2 regions of the Serratia sp. LTN-2 genome follow, and region 2 is predicted to be linked to the other one. Evidence: predicted binding sites of a transcription regulator. Region 2 holds the regulator's gene; the other holds the start of a gene.
What was found. The regulator PhoB, encoded in region 2, activates phosphate uptake and scavenging genes when phosphate is short. The targets are predictions, from matches to a motif close to CTGTCATAAAACTGNCNNAT.
Positions count from the first base shown of each region.

Region 1: the regulator PhoB is predicted to act here: its motif matches at 4,037-4,056, upstream of phnC (phosphonate ABC transporter ATP-binding protein).

Region 1 covers NZ_JCAXDO010000002.1:485,152-492,351, forward strand. Annotated here, with positions in the region: gene AC6BYQ_RS06040 (YehS family protein) at 1-104, opposite strand, end outside; gene phnE (phosphonate ABC transporter, permease protein PhnE) at 336-1,235, opposite strand; gene phnE (phosphonate ABC transporter, permease protein PhnE) at 1,232-2,095, opposite strand; gene phnD (phosphonate ABC transporter substrate-binding protein) at 2,174-3,106, opposite strand; gene phnC (phosphonate ABC transporter ATP-binding protein) at 3,148-3,981, opposite strand; gene trpS (tryptophan--tRNA ligase) at 4,099-5,106, opposite strand; gene AC6BYQ_RS06070 (NAD(P)-dependent oxidoreductase) at 5,397-6,272, shown strand; gene AC6BYQ_RS06075 (cysteine hydrolase family protein) at 6,306-6,833, opposite strand; gene AC6BYQ_RS06080 (suppressor of fused domain protein) at 6,859-7,200, opposite strand, start outside.
Region 2 covers NZ_JCAXDO010000004.1:143,517-150,716, reverse strand. Annotated here, with positions in the region: gene brnQ (branched-chain amino acid transport system II carrier protein) at 1-368, opposite strand, end outside; gene AC6BYQ_RS10610 (PstS family phosphate ABC transporter substrate-binding protein) at 853-1,815, opposite strand; gene phoR (phosphate regulon sensor histidine kinase PhoR) at 1,830-3,146, opposite strand; gene phoB (phosphate response regulator transcription factor PhoB) at 3,171-3,860, opposite strand; gene sbcD (exonuclease subunit SbcD) at 4,076-5,308, shown strand; gene sbcC (exonuclease subunit SbcC) at 5,305-7,200, shown strand, end outside.

The DNA of each region.
Region 1 (7,200 bases), on a different contig from region 2:
GACACCGCCACCTCGAAATCGTCCAGTTTGATAATCTCGACCATTTTGGCGTTGTTAATGCTCAGCATATAGCGCACGCTGCGCAGCACGTCGTTGTTCATCATGGGATTGCATTGCCTTTACTTGTCTAACGGGGACGTGCGCATTGTAAAAAAATGCCCCATACCCAAAATAGTTGGAGTTGCATCGCGGCGGCAAATTTGTAAGCCCCCGGAGCATAGTTAACTATGTGACCGGGGCGCGCAAATGCAGCCAACAAAGAGGCAGCTCCAAGTATGACGGGTATGGCCGCACACCTTGAATGTGCGGCAGTATAGGGATCGGCAAGGGGTTTCTCAATCGATTTGGCTTTTTTGCTGATACAGCGGGATATCTTCGCCGATGATGTACTTGTTGCGCAGCAGCGAAGAGACCTTATCCATGATCATCACCACCACCACCAGGATCAGGGTGATGAACATCACCACGTCCCAGTTCCACAGCCGCATGTTCTCCGCATACACCAGGCCGATGCCGCCGGCGCCGACGAAGCCCAGCACCGCCGCAGAGCGGGTGTTGGATTCGATCTGGTACAGGCTGAGCGCCAGGAAGGTGGGGAACGATTGGGTGAAGATGCCGTAGCGGTGCTTCTGCAACCCGTTGGCGCCCACCGCCGTCAGGCCGCGGCTCGGGGACTTGTCCACTGCCTCGTGCCCTTCCGCATACAGTTTGCCCAGCAGCCCGACGTCCTGCATCACGATAGCCAACACCCCGGCCAGCGGCCCCATGCCGACGGCGCGCACGAAGATCAGCCCCCAGATAGCCATGTCGATGCCGCGCAGCACGTCGAGCAAGCGGCGTACCAGCACCGAAATCGGCCGCAGCAGCGGCGTCGACATCACGTTGCGCGCGGCGAAGAACGACAACGGCAGCGCGATCAGCGACGCGGTGATCGTCCCGGCGAACACGATGGCGATGGTGATGCCAATCTGCTGAAAGTAGTACATGAACGGCCAGTTGACGAAGTCATGCCAGACGAACATGCGCAGAAAATAGCGCCCCAGCTGCTGGCAGCCGTTGATAAATTGCGGCCAGCTAATGCCGAAGACCAGGAAGAAGAACACGTAGTACAGCACGATCGCCAGCGCGATCAGGCCGACGGTGCGCAGGTAACGCCCCTGCTGCGCGAAGATCGCCGGATGCTGCTGTTTTAGCTGGCGCAGCGTTTCCGCCGACGCCGGAGTGCCCGCTGTCATTTTGCCCCCTCCACCACGCGCTTGCGCAGTTCGCCCGACACATAGTCGAGCACGGAAACCACCACGATGATCAGCAGCAGCGTCATGCTGACCTGATCGTAGCGGTCGAGTTTAATGTTGGTCATCAGCTCCTGGCCGATGCCACCCGCCCCCACCAGTCCCAAAATGGTCGACTGGCGGAAGTTGATCTCCAGCCGCATGAAGCTGTAGGAGAGAAACACCGGTTTCACCTGCGGCCACAGGCCGAAGCGCATGCGCTGCAGCGGCGTCGCGCCGCAGGCCGCCAGCCCGCGCACCGGCTTGTTGGAGGCGGTTTCGATCGATTCGTAGAACAGTTTGGTCAGGCTGCCGATGGTGTGCAGCGCCAGCGCCAGGAAGCCGGGAATGGCGCCGATGCCGAACGCCATCACGAACATCACCGCCCACGCCAGTTCCGGCATGGTGCGCAGAAACGCCACCAGCGTGCGGATCGCCAGCCGCACCGAGGCCGGAGTGTAGGTGTTGCCGGCCGCCAGGAACGCCAGTACGGTCGCCACCAGCACCGAGAAAATGGTCGCCGCCAGTGCCAGCTGCAGGGTCTCCCAGATCAGCGGCAGCTGAATGTTCAGGCGGTAACCCCAATAGGCTAGCGAGCCTTCGGTGCGCCCGTCGGCGAACAGCAGGTGCCAGTGCAGCGTCGGAATGGTTTCGGCCAGGTAGTCGAAGAAGTGCGGAATAGACACCCAGACAGTGTGCAGGTTGAACTCGGCGAGGTTGCCGGCGCCCAGGTACAACACCACCAGCCCGAGCGACCACAACAGCGCTTCGCGCTTTTGCTTGCTGCGGATCCGTTGGTAATAGTGTGCGAAATCGGTATTCAAAACAGGTCTTCCATCTTTATGGAACAAGGGGTTCAGCACGCTGAACCCCTTCATTCGGACGGCCGAGGCAGCCGGGAATTAACGGTCGCCTTTGGTCAGCTCGCGCTTCATATCGATGATGTTCTGGTATTCCGCCAGGGTGGTGTCGCCGATGTGCTGCTTGCCGCCCATCGCTTTGATAAAGCACTGGTGATCGTCTTTATCCAGCTTCTTGATGGCGGTGACCACTTTGGCCTTGAAGTCGGCCGGCAGCGAGTTGCTCACCAGGATCGGGCCGTTCGGGATCAGCGGCGACTGCCAGATGATGCGGATCTGTTTCATCAGGTCCGGGTGATCCATGCGGATCATGCGGGTGAACGCGCCGCTGGTGTAGCCGGTGTTGTAATCGCCGATCATCGACGCCCAGGTTACCGCACCTTCGAACTGGCCGTTCAGCACGCCGAGGATGTCCTGCTCGTGGCCGCCGGAGAAGGTGACGCTGGAGAAGGTGTTGTTGTATTTGTTGTCGACCGTGCCGCCGAACAGCTTTTTAAACGCCTGGTTCGGGATCAGGAAGCCGGAGGTGGAGTCCGGATCGGCGAAGCCGATGGCCTTGCCCTTCAGGTCTTCCAGCTTCTGGTACGGGCTACCGGCCTTCACCACCACGACCGAGTGGTAGCCGCGCGACTGGTCGACGTCGTCGACCGCGATGCCGACGATGTCCACCGCTTTCGGATCCTTGATATAGACCGAAGCGAACGAGGACGGCGACATGCTCAGCACCAGATCAATCTTGCCGCCCAGCAGGCCCTGGATCACGCCGGAATAGTCGGACGAGTTGCGCAGCTTGGTATCGACGTTCAGCTCTTTATCCAGGAACTGCTTCACGCACTGGTTATCGCCGATCTGCTGGGTGGCGTTCTGGCCGCCGAGAATGCCCAGGTTCAGCTCTTTCGGCGCATCCGCTGCGGCAGCATTAAAGACCATCATCGCGCCGGCCATCAGGGTGGTCAGACTCAATACTTTTTTCATTAGGTGTGCCTTGTGTGTAAAGGGTAAAGGTCAAAAGTGCTTCAATGGATCTGATTGGCTTCTTCGCCATACAGCTGGTGCAGGATCCGTTCGTTCAGTTGCGAAGGATGCCCGTCAAACACGATCTTCCCGTGGGCGATGCCGATCACCCGCGAGCAATACTCTTTCACCAGTTCGACCGAGTGCAGGTTCACCATCACCGCGATGCCGTCTTCGCTGATTTTCTGCAGCGCGTCCATGATGCGGCGGGTGTTTTTCGGATCGAGCGACGCCACCGGCTCATCGGCCAGCAGGATTTGCGGGTTTTGCATCAGCGCACGGCAGATGGCGACGCGCTGCATCTGGCCGCCGGAGAGGTGCTCGGCGCGCTGCAGCGCATGCGGCAGCATGTTGAGCCACTGCAACAGCTCGATGGCGCGAGCGCGGTCGGCGTCATCGAACAGTTTGAAGAAGGATTTCAGGGTAGACGTGTGGCTCAGACGACCCAGCAGCACGTTGGTCATCACATCCAGCCGCGGCACCAGGCAGAAGTCCTGGAAGATCATGCCGCAGCGCGCGCGCCACTGGCGCATCTGGCGGCCGGCAAGCTGGGCGATATCCTGCGCCACGCCATCGTCTTCGAAGTGCAGCATCTCGCCGCAGCTGGAAGGGATGGTGCCGTTCAGGGTGTGCAGCAGCGTGGACTTGCCCGCGCCGGAACGGCCGATCACCGCCACGAACTCGCCGGCGTGCAGATCGAAGTTGATGTCATCCAGCACGCGCTGCTGCGCTTTGTAGGCCTTGCCGAGTCCCTTTACCGATAACACTTTGCGGGATGCGGCGGCGTGCTGCCCTGGGAAGTCGTGCTGTGCCAATTTTAACAGTGCCTGAGCCATATGATTTCTCTGGTTTCAGTGGCTAATCATTATGGGCACCTATTAACGAATAAGTTTATGACAGTGGGATGATGGTTTTATGGCCGGGGCGTGACGCGTGACGCCCCGGCGTGCGCATCATTCCAGGCTAAAGAAGTCCAGCCCCAGCGCCGCCTTGACCTGCTGCAGCGTCTGCTGGCTGACCTGATGCGCGCGGCGGGTGCCGTGCTGCAGGATGCGCGTCAGCTCGCCTTTATCGGCGATGAATTCGGCGCGGCGGGTGCGGATCGGCTCGAGCAGGCTTTGCAGGCAATCCTCCAGCAGCCGTTTGATTTTCACGTCCCCCAACCCGCCGCAGCGGTAATGCGCCTTCAGATCCGCCACCAGCGCGGCGTCTTCGCAGAAGGCGTCCAGGTAGGTGAACACCATGTTGCCCTCCACCCGGCCGGGATCGCTGACGTTGAGATGGCCGGGATCGGTGAACATGCTCATCACCGCCTTGTGCACCTCGTCGGCGCCGGCGCCAAGCGGGATGGCGTTGCCGCGCGATTTCGACATCTTGCCCTGCCCGTCCAGCCCCGGCAGACGCCCGACGTTGCTCAACAGCGGCTGGCACTCCGTTAATATCGGTTGGCCGACGATGTGGTTGAAGCGCCGCACGATCTCGTTGGTTTGCTCCAGCATCGGCAGCTGATCCTCGCCAACCGGCACGTGGGTGGCGCCGAAGGCGGTGATGTCCGCCGCCTGGCTGACAGGATAGATCAAAAAGCCGGCCGGCAGGCTGCGGGCGAAATCCTTCTCGGCGATTTCGTTTTTCACCGTCGGGTTGCGTTCCAGCCGCGCCACGCTGACCAGATTGAGGTAGTACATCGTCAGCTCGGCCAACGCCGGCAGCGCCGACTGCAGGCAAATGGTGGTCTTGTGCGGATCGATGCCCACCGCCAGATAATCGGCCACCACGTTGAGCACGTTGGCGCTGATTTTTTGCGGATTGTTGCCGTTATCGGTCAGGCCCTGCAGATCCGCCACCATCACCGTTTGGTTATGCTGGTGCTGCAGTTCCACGCGCTGGCGCAGCGAGCCGACGAAGTGGCCTAAATGCAGTGGGCCGGTGGCGCGATCGCCGGTAAGAATGGTGTAGCTCATGACAGTGCTCCTGAAGGTCTGTAGACCGCCGGATCAACGCCACAAAGAATAATGCCGCCAAACCGGCGGCATTAAAAAGAGATGTGAATACTCGTGCCGCCTCAGAAGAGGCGCCACCATGACTGATTGTGGGTGGAGTGCATTGATATATTCATGGCATCAAGGTATACCCGCTGCGGCAGCGCGTCAATAACCCGCCGCCGATGCGTAAGACGACGTTACATTCCGGCATTTGCGTTCCTGGCCCGGCGCGCTAGGGTAAAACCTTCAACCTGAAAAAGGAGCGCATGATGAAGATCGGATTTGCCGGACTGGGTGGGATGGGCAGCGCCATGGCGGCCAACCTGTTGCAGGCGGGCTTCGCCTTAACGGTATGGAACCGCTCGCCGCAGGCGGCGCAGCCGCTGGTGAGCGCCGGCGCGCGGCAGGCCGAGCGGCCGGAACAGTTGGCCGATGCCGACGTGCTGATCACCATGCTGGCTGACGATGCCGCCACGCAACAGGTGGTGGTGGACAGCGGATTGCTGCAACAGATGAAACCGGGCGCGCTGCATATCAATATGGCGACCATCTCGGTCGAACTCGCCAAACGCCTGACGGCGCTGCATGAGGAACACGGCATCGGCTATCTCGCCGCGCCGGTGCTGGGCCGGGTCGACGTGGCCGCCGCCGGCAAGCTGAATATTCTGGCGGCCGGCGATAGCGAGCGGCTGAAGCAAGCGCAGCCGCTGTTCGATGCCCTCGGCCAGAAAACCTGGCACTTCGGCGCCGATCCGGCGCAGGCCAACGTGGTCAAGATCGCCACCAACTTTACCTTGGCCAGCGCCATTGAAGCGATGGCGGAAGGCAGCGCGCTGGTGCGCAACTACGGCGTGTCCGGCGCCGACTACCTGCAGATGCTGAGCAGCACCGTCTTCGCTGCCCCGGCCTATCAGGGCTATGGCGCGCTGATCGCCGCCGAGAAGTATTCACCCGCCGGATTCCGGCTGGCGCTGGGGCTGAAGGACGTCGGGCTGGCGCTGGCCGCCGGCGCCGACAGCCATACGCCGATGCCGTTCGCCGGGGTGCTGAAAGACAACTTCCTCGACGCGATGGCGCAGGGGGATGCGGATCTGGATTGGGCGGCGCTGGCCAAGGTGGCGGCGCGGCGGGCGGGCCTGAAATAACGAACGGAGGCCGAGGCCCCCGTTTTTCCGTAATCAGAACACGATGTCCACCGCAGGCACGGCGCGGATCGACACGCCGAAGCTGTCGATATTCGACAGCGTCTCGTTATGGTGGGTGCGGATCAGCAGGCCGTCGGCATAGGATTTGTCGTGGCAGGTATGAGCATCCGCCGCCAGCGTCACCGGATAACCGCGCGCCGCCGCGCTACGCACCGTGGTATCGATGCAAAACGGCGTGGAGTAGCCGCACACCACCAGCTGCGAAACGCCGTTGGCGATCAGCAATGCGCCCAGCGAGGTGCGCAGGAAGGAGTCCGGCGTGGTTTTCTCCACCCGGTGGTCGCCCGGCGCCACCGTCAACGCCGCAAGCACTTGCCAGGCGGCGCTGCCGTGCGGCAGTTCGTCGTCCGGCGTGTGGTGCTGAATCACGACAACCGGCGCGCCGGCCCGACGGGCGCGCTCGCTCAGCAGATTGATGCGCGCAACGGTGCCCGTGGCATCCGCCGGCGGCGGCGTAAACAACCCTTCCTGCACATCGATAATCAACAGCGCGGCGGTCATGGCAGCTCCTGAAGAGTCAATCGCATCAGCACACCGGCTGGCGCGGGCGGAAAATATGGTCGACGCCCTGCTCGCGCAGCCGGTTCACCAGATCGTGCCCGCCGTTCGGCGTGGCGTGCGCCAGTTGGCGTTCGGCGGTAAACACCGGGCTGGCCCAGAACAGGTTCACCGGGTCGCCGTACTGCTGCGGCAAAGCCAGGTGCGCGTTATATGGGTAGAAGGACGACGATAAAATATAGCCCTCGTAGCCCAGCGGCGCCACGTCCGACTCCAACGTATGCCCTTCGCCGATCCAGGTTAGCCGCGCCCAAGGCGCGTGCGCGAAACCGGCCAGCGCGCTGGCCATCTGCACCGCGTTGTCTTCGGT
Region 2 (7,200 bases):
AACAGCGGCATGGCGCCGTCGCCGGTCAGCGGGGCGATGCCCACTTCAAAGGAGACGGTGGCGGTGCGCGGCGTCGCGAACAGCGGGCCGACGGCCAGGTAGCAAACGGTCGCCAGCAGCAGGCCGGCACCGCGGCCAATCGGCGAACTGAGGGCGTCGATGCCGCCGCCGACGCGCGCCAGCGCGATGACGGTGATGACCGGTAGGCCGACGGCGGTGATCAGGAAGCCCAGCGCCGCAGTCCAGACATGTTCACCGGACTGTAAACCGACCATCGGCGGGAAGATGATGTTCCCGGCCCCGACGAATAAGGCAAAGGTCATAAAGCCCAATGCCAGGATATCTTTTGACGTTAAACGATGACTCATACGATGTCGTGTTGCCTGTTCAAATGAAAAAATTGTCCGATAGCGTGGTGGCGTGACGCCCCACCCGGTTGTCGGCATGCCCGACCATCGCAGCGCCAAATAAGCACCCTAAACGCAATCGTTCCGGCGTTTATGTCCCTATTCGAAAGTGGCCGCTCATGAAGATGGGCAAAGTTTTAGGAGTTATAAAAATGGAGGTTTAATCCGACAACGAGGGCTAAGGTAAACGTTTATAGCGCTTCAAGGCAAGACGCACGGCGAAAAGCAGAGCTATCGACCATATAAACTTTAGCCACCAGTCGATCATATTGGCTATCAATAAATATACACTACATGATTTGTATCATTTTTGAACAGCCAATTCACGAAACGTGAAGCATATATCACTTTACCGCGCGAAAACGCCAATAAAAGCCCGGTTTTCGCGTGGCATAAGCTCCATTTCGGCGTGAGAAAAGGCGAAAATTACGTCGCCTTTTGTCGCTTATTGCATCATGACCGGTGCAAGCGGCTGCAGCCCGAGCGCCTGGCGGGTCTTCTGCAGAGCGGCCGGTGGCAGAGGCAGATAGCCGTCGTGGTTGACCAGGCTCTGTCCTGCGGTCGACAGCACGCGATCGAGGAACGCCGCGGTCAGCGGCTCCAGCGGTTGATTGGGGGCTTTGTTGATGTAGATATACAGGTAGCGCGACAGCGGGTAGCGATCGTTGCGCACGTTGGCGGCGGTAGGCGCGACATAGTCCTCCCCCGACTCCGCCAACGGCAGCAGCCGCACGCCGCTGGCGCGAAAACCGATGCTGGCGTAGCCGATGCCGTTGAGCGAACCGGCCACCGCCTGCACCACCGAGGCCGAACCGGGCAACTCATTGACGCGCGGCATAAAATCACCGCCGCACAGCGCGCGCAGTTTGAAATAGCCGTAGGTGCCGGAAGCCGAGTTGCGGCCAAAGCGTTGCAGCGAGCGCGTCGCCCAGTCGCCGCTCAGACCCAGTTCGCCCCAGCGCGTCAGCGGCTGGCTTTCACCGCAGCGCCGGGTGGCGGAGAAAATACGATCGAGCTGCTGCAAATTGAGGCCGCGCAGCGGATTGTCCTGATGCACCAACACCACCAGCGCATCCACCGCCACCGGCACCGCCAGCGGCGCATAGCCGTAACGATGTTCGAACGCCGAAACCTCGGCCGCCTTCATCGGCCGGCTCATCGGGCCCAGCTGCGCGGCGCCCGCCGCCAACGCGGTCGGCGCGGTCGACGAACCGGCGGCCTGGATCTGCAGATTAACGTTGGGATAATGCTGGCTGAAGTCCTGCGCCCACAGCGCCATCAGGTTCGCCAGGGTGTCGGAGCCGACGCTGGACAGATTGCCCGCCAGCATGCCGTCGGGCTGCGCCAGCGCGCCACGTCCGGCCAGCAGCGCCAGGCAAAGCAACAGCCCTCGGGTGATTCGGGTCATACCGGTGTCTCGCGTTAATTTTTCACCGCATTCTCTGATAAAGCGGCCGGAACAATCAACCGGTTGGGTAAGGTAAAGATAAAGCGGGTGCCGATCCCCGGTTCGCTGAGGATCTCCAGCCGCGCGTCGTGATGGCTGAGCGCGTGTTTGACGATCGCCAGCCCCAGCCCGCTGCCGCCGGTCTGGCGCGAACGGGCCTTGTCGACGCGATAAAAACGCTCGGTCAGGCGCGGAAGGTGCTCGGCGGCGATGCCCGGCCCGTTGTCGCTGACCTGGAACTGCGCACCATGTGCCGTCTGCTGCCAGCTGACTTCGATATGGGTGCCCTTCGGCGTGTGGTTGACCGCGTTGTATACCAGGTTAGACACCGCGCTGCGCAACTGGTCTTCATTGCCGAACACTTTGAGCTGTTCGTTCACCCGGAAAGCGATCTCGTGATTACCGCCGCTCAGCGATTGCGCCTCGCGCTGCAACACCCGCAGCATCAGCGGGATATCCACCCGTTCGTTCATGTCGACATTGGGCGCCGCCTCGATGCGCGACAGCGTCAGCAGCTGTTTGACCAGCCCGTCCATCCGGCGGGTCTGCTCTTGCATGGTGCTCAGCGCCTTGCTGCGCAGCGATCCGTCCTGCTCTTCGTCGCCCATCATTTCCAGGTAGCCCTGCAGCACCGTCAACGGCGTGCGCAGCTCATGGCTGACGTTGGCGAAGAAGTTGCGCCGCGCCCCTTCCAGCTGGCGCATCTGGGTGACGTCGCGCGCCACCATCAGCAGTTGCCCTTCGGAATAGGGCATCACGCGGAATTCGACGTAATGTTCGTTGTTCAACTGCAGCGTCAGCGGGCGCGAAAACTCCTGCTGTTGCAAATAGTGGCTGAACTCCGGATAACGCAGCAGGTTGAGGATGTGCTGGCCGTTGTCTTCCGGCCAGCGGAAGCCGAGCAGATGCTGCGCCAGACCGTTGCACCAGAAGATATTGCCTTCGACGGTGGTCATCACCACCGCGTCAGGCAGCGATTCGGCCCCGCTGCGAAAGCGCTTGATCAGCAGCGCCAGCTCGCGGCGGCGGCGGCGGTTGCGCTGCTGCATCTGATACAGGCCATAGAACAACGGCTCCCAGCTCCAGCGGCCGGGCGGCGGCGTCATGCTGCGGTCGATCCACAGCCAATGGGAGAGTTTGAGCTGGTTGTAGAAATTCCACACCAGCGCAGCCAGCGCAGAGGCCAGCAGGAACCAGGGCAGATAACCGAAAATCAGCCCCAGCAGTAAGGCGGGCAGACAAAAAAGAGCCAGCTCCAGAGCCAGCCTCTTCCACGACAGACGTTCTAACACGGCATATTCTCCAGCGCGGCGCGATCAGTAGCGCGTTGAGAACCGGTAGCCGGTGCCCCGAACGGTTTGAACCATTTTATCATGCCCACTGGTTTCTAACGCCTTGCGGAGCCGACGGATATGCACGTCAACGGTACGGTCTTCCACATAAACGTTAGTGCCCCAGACGTGATTAAGCAACTGCTCGCGGCTATAAACCCGCTCCGGGTGGGTCATAAAGAAGTGCAGCAGCTTGAACTCGGTCGGCCCCATGTCCAGCGCCTGATCGTTCGCCATCACGCGGTGGGAGGACGGATCCAGGCTCAGTCCTTGCATTTCAATCACTTCTTCCACCGCCATCGGTGAAATACGGCGCATGACCGCTTTGATGCGTGCCACCAGCTCCTTGGGCGAGAACGGCTTGGTGATGTAATCATCCGCCCCCACTTCCAGGCCGCGCACCCGGTCTTCCTCTTCGCCGCGCGCGGTCAACATCATCACCGGGATATCGCGGGTCAGCGCTTCGCGCTTCATATGCTTGATAAACTGAATGCCGGAACCGCCGGGCAGCATCCAATCGAGCAACACCAAATCAGGGAACGGCTCAGACAGGCGCGTCACGGCGCTGTCATAATCCTCGGCTTCCAACGGTTGGTAACCATTCTGTTCCAACACAAAGCACACCATCTCACGGATCGGCGCTTCGTCTTCCACCACCAGTATGCGTCTTGCCATCGTCAATCCTGCCAATGTGTTAGCGACTTTGCGGGCGCCATTATGCGTCAGTTTTGTGACACTTTTATGAAAAAAAGCGGCTGTTATAGGCAGTAAGCATAGCGATTATTTCCCATAGTAAAGAAAAATCATTCCGCTGCCCTCGCCATTGCGCCGGGACAGCCGGCGCCGCGGCCTTTATAATCATCGCCATTACCTTTGCACCCGGGAGTGTCATGCGCCTGATCCACACCTCTGACTGGCACCTTGGCCAGTACTTTTTCACCAAAAGCCGCGCCGCCGAGCACCAGGCTTTTCTGAACTGGCTGATCGAACAGGTAGAGCAGCAGCAGGTGGATGCGCTGATCGTCGCCGGGGATCTGTTCGATACCGGCTCGCCGCCCAGCTACGCCCGCGAACTGTACAACCGCTTCGTGGTGGAACTGCAGCACACCGGCTGCCAACTGGTGGTGCTGGGCGGCAACCACGATTCGGTGGCGACGCTGAACGAATCGCGTGAACTGCTCTCCTGCCTGAACACCACGGTGATCGCGAGCGCGCAAGGCGCCCCCGAACAGCAGATCCTGGTGCTGAACCGGCGCGACGGCCAGCCGGGCGCGGTGCTGTGCACCATCCCGTTCTTGCGGCCACGCGATCTGCTCACCAGCCGCGCCGGCGAATCCGGCGCGCAGAAACAGCAGGCGTTACAGGAAGCCATCGCCGAACATTACCAAACGCTGTATCAGGCGGCCTGCGAGCGCCGCGACCAATTGGGCCTGCCGCTGCCGATCGTCGCCACCGGCCACCTGACCACCGTCGGCGTCACCACCTCCGACTCGGTGCGCGACATCTATATCGGCACCCTCGACGCCTTTCCGGCGCAGGCCTTTCCTCCCGCCGACTATATCGCGTTGGGCCACATCCACCGCGCGCAGAACGTCGCCAAATCGGAGCACATTCGCTATAGCGGCTCGCCGATCCCGCTCAGCTTCGATGAACTGGGCAAAGCCAAAAGCGTCTTTATGGTCGATTTCGCCGACGGCGCTTTGCAGCAGGTGGAAGCGTTAACGATCCCGCAGTTTCAGCCCATGCAGCTGATCAAAGGCGATCTGGCCGAGATCGAACGGCAGCTGCGGCAGTTTGCCGATTATGACGGTGAGCTGCCGGTGTGGCTGGATATCGAAGTGGCGACGCAGGACTACCTCAGCGACATCCAGCGCCGCATTCAGCTGCTGGCGGACGAGCTACCGGTGGAAGTGGTGCTGCTGCGGCGCAGCAAAGAACAGCGCCGCCAGGCGATCGCACAGCAGGATAAGGAAACGCTCAACGAACTGAGCGTCAATGAAGTGTTCGAGCGGCGCCTGGCGCAGGAGATTGAGCTGCCCGAAACGCGCCAACAGCGGATGCGCCAAATGTTCCGCCAGGTGGTCGAGGCGGTGCAGCACAACGCCGAGGAGAACAACCCATGAAAATCCTCAGCCTGCGCTTAAAAAACCTCAACTCGCTGCAGGGCGAATGGAAGATTGACTTCACCGCCGAGCCGTTCGCCAGCAACGGTCTGTTCGCCATTACCGGCCCGACCGGCGCGGGCAAAACCACCCTGCTGGACGCCATCTGCCTGGCGCTATACCACCAGACGCCGCGCCTCAACGTCACGCCAAGCCAGAATGAACTGATGACCCGCCATACCGCCGAATCGTTGGCGGAAGTCGAGTTCGAGGTCAAGGGCGTCGGCTATCGCGCCTTCTGGAGTCAGCGCCGCGCCAAAAACGCGCCGGACGGCAACCTGCAGGCGCCGAAAGTCGAACTGGCGCGCCGCGAAGACGGCAAGATCCTGGCGGACAAAGTGCGCGACAAGCTGGAGATCACCGCCGCCATCACCGGGCTGGACTTCGGCCGCTTCACCAAGTCGATGATGCTGTCTCAGGGGCAGTTCGCCGCCTTCCTCAACGCCGACGCCAACGATCGCGCCGAGCTGTTGGAAGAACTGACCGGCACCGAAATCTACGGGCGATTGTCCGAACAGGTGTTCGAATCCCACAAACAGGCCAAAACCGATCTGGATGGGCTGCATCAGCGCGCCAGCGGTATCGAGCTGCTGAACGACGAACAGCGCCACTCCCTGGCCGAACAGCTGACGGCGCTGAGCGAGCAGGAAAGCGCTCTCGGCGAGCAAACCCGGCAACAGCAACAGGCGCTGAGCTGGTTACAACAATGGCAGCGATTCCGGCAACAGCAAAACGAGGGGCGGCAACGGTTGGAAAACGCCCAGCGCGAGCAGGCCGAGGCCGCCCCACAGCTTCACCGGCTGGCGCTCAGCGAACCGGCCGAAAAATTGCGGCCGCTGCGCGGCGAACGCGATCGCTGCCGCGCCGAGCTGCAGACGATACAGCAGCAAGCGGCCCTGCTGACGCAGCAGCAGGAACAGCAGTCGGCGCAGCTGGCGCCGCTGCAGCAGGCGGTAGAAAAGACCCGCCTGGCGCAGCAAGCCCATGCCGAGCACATGCGGCAACAGCAACAGCTGATCGATGAGCAGGTCGCCCCGCTCGATCATCAGATCGCCCAACTGCAATCGACACAGGCCGAACGGCGACAGGCCGGCGATGCTGCCGCGCAGCAGTGCGCCCAACAGCAGGCGGCGCTGGAGCAGCTCACCGTTCAACGCAATCAACTGACGACGCAGGGCGCACAGCATCAGCAGCAATTGAACGCGCTGACCCAAGCGCTGGCCGTTCAACAGCAGCAGCAGCAAGCGCTGGAGGCGCAAACGCCGCTGGCCCCGTTGCGCCAGCGCCTGAGTGCCCTGGCAGATCTGCGTCCAACGCGTCAGCAGTTGTCCACGCTCGCCACCCTCCACCGTCAGACCCGCGAGCGGCTGACCCGGCAGCAAGCGGAGCACGCCGGACGACAAACGCAACTCGCCGAGCTGCAACAACAGCTGGAGAGCGCACGCCAGCAATTCAAACAACACAAGGCGCAGCTGCAGGAAGTAGAGCGGATCCACGAGCTGGAAAAACGCATCGTCAGCCTGGAAGCGGAGCGTGCCCTGCTGCAAAGTGGCGCCCCCTGCCCGCTGTGTGGCTCGACCACCCACCCGGCGGTGGAGCAATATCAGGCGGTGCAGCCTTCGGCGACGGAGCGGCGGTTGGTTGAGATGCGCACCCTGGCAGAGAAACTGCAAACCCAGGGTACCGAACTGCGCACCCGCTGCGAAAGCCTGCTGGAACAGCAGCAGCGCCAGCAGCAAACCATCGCGCAGGATGAACAGCAGCTGGCCGGCCAACAGCAGCAGTGGCAGCAGCTCAGCGCGCCGCTGGCGTTCGACTTTACGCTGGCGGATGACGAGCCGCTCAGCGCCTGG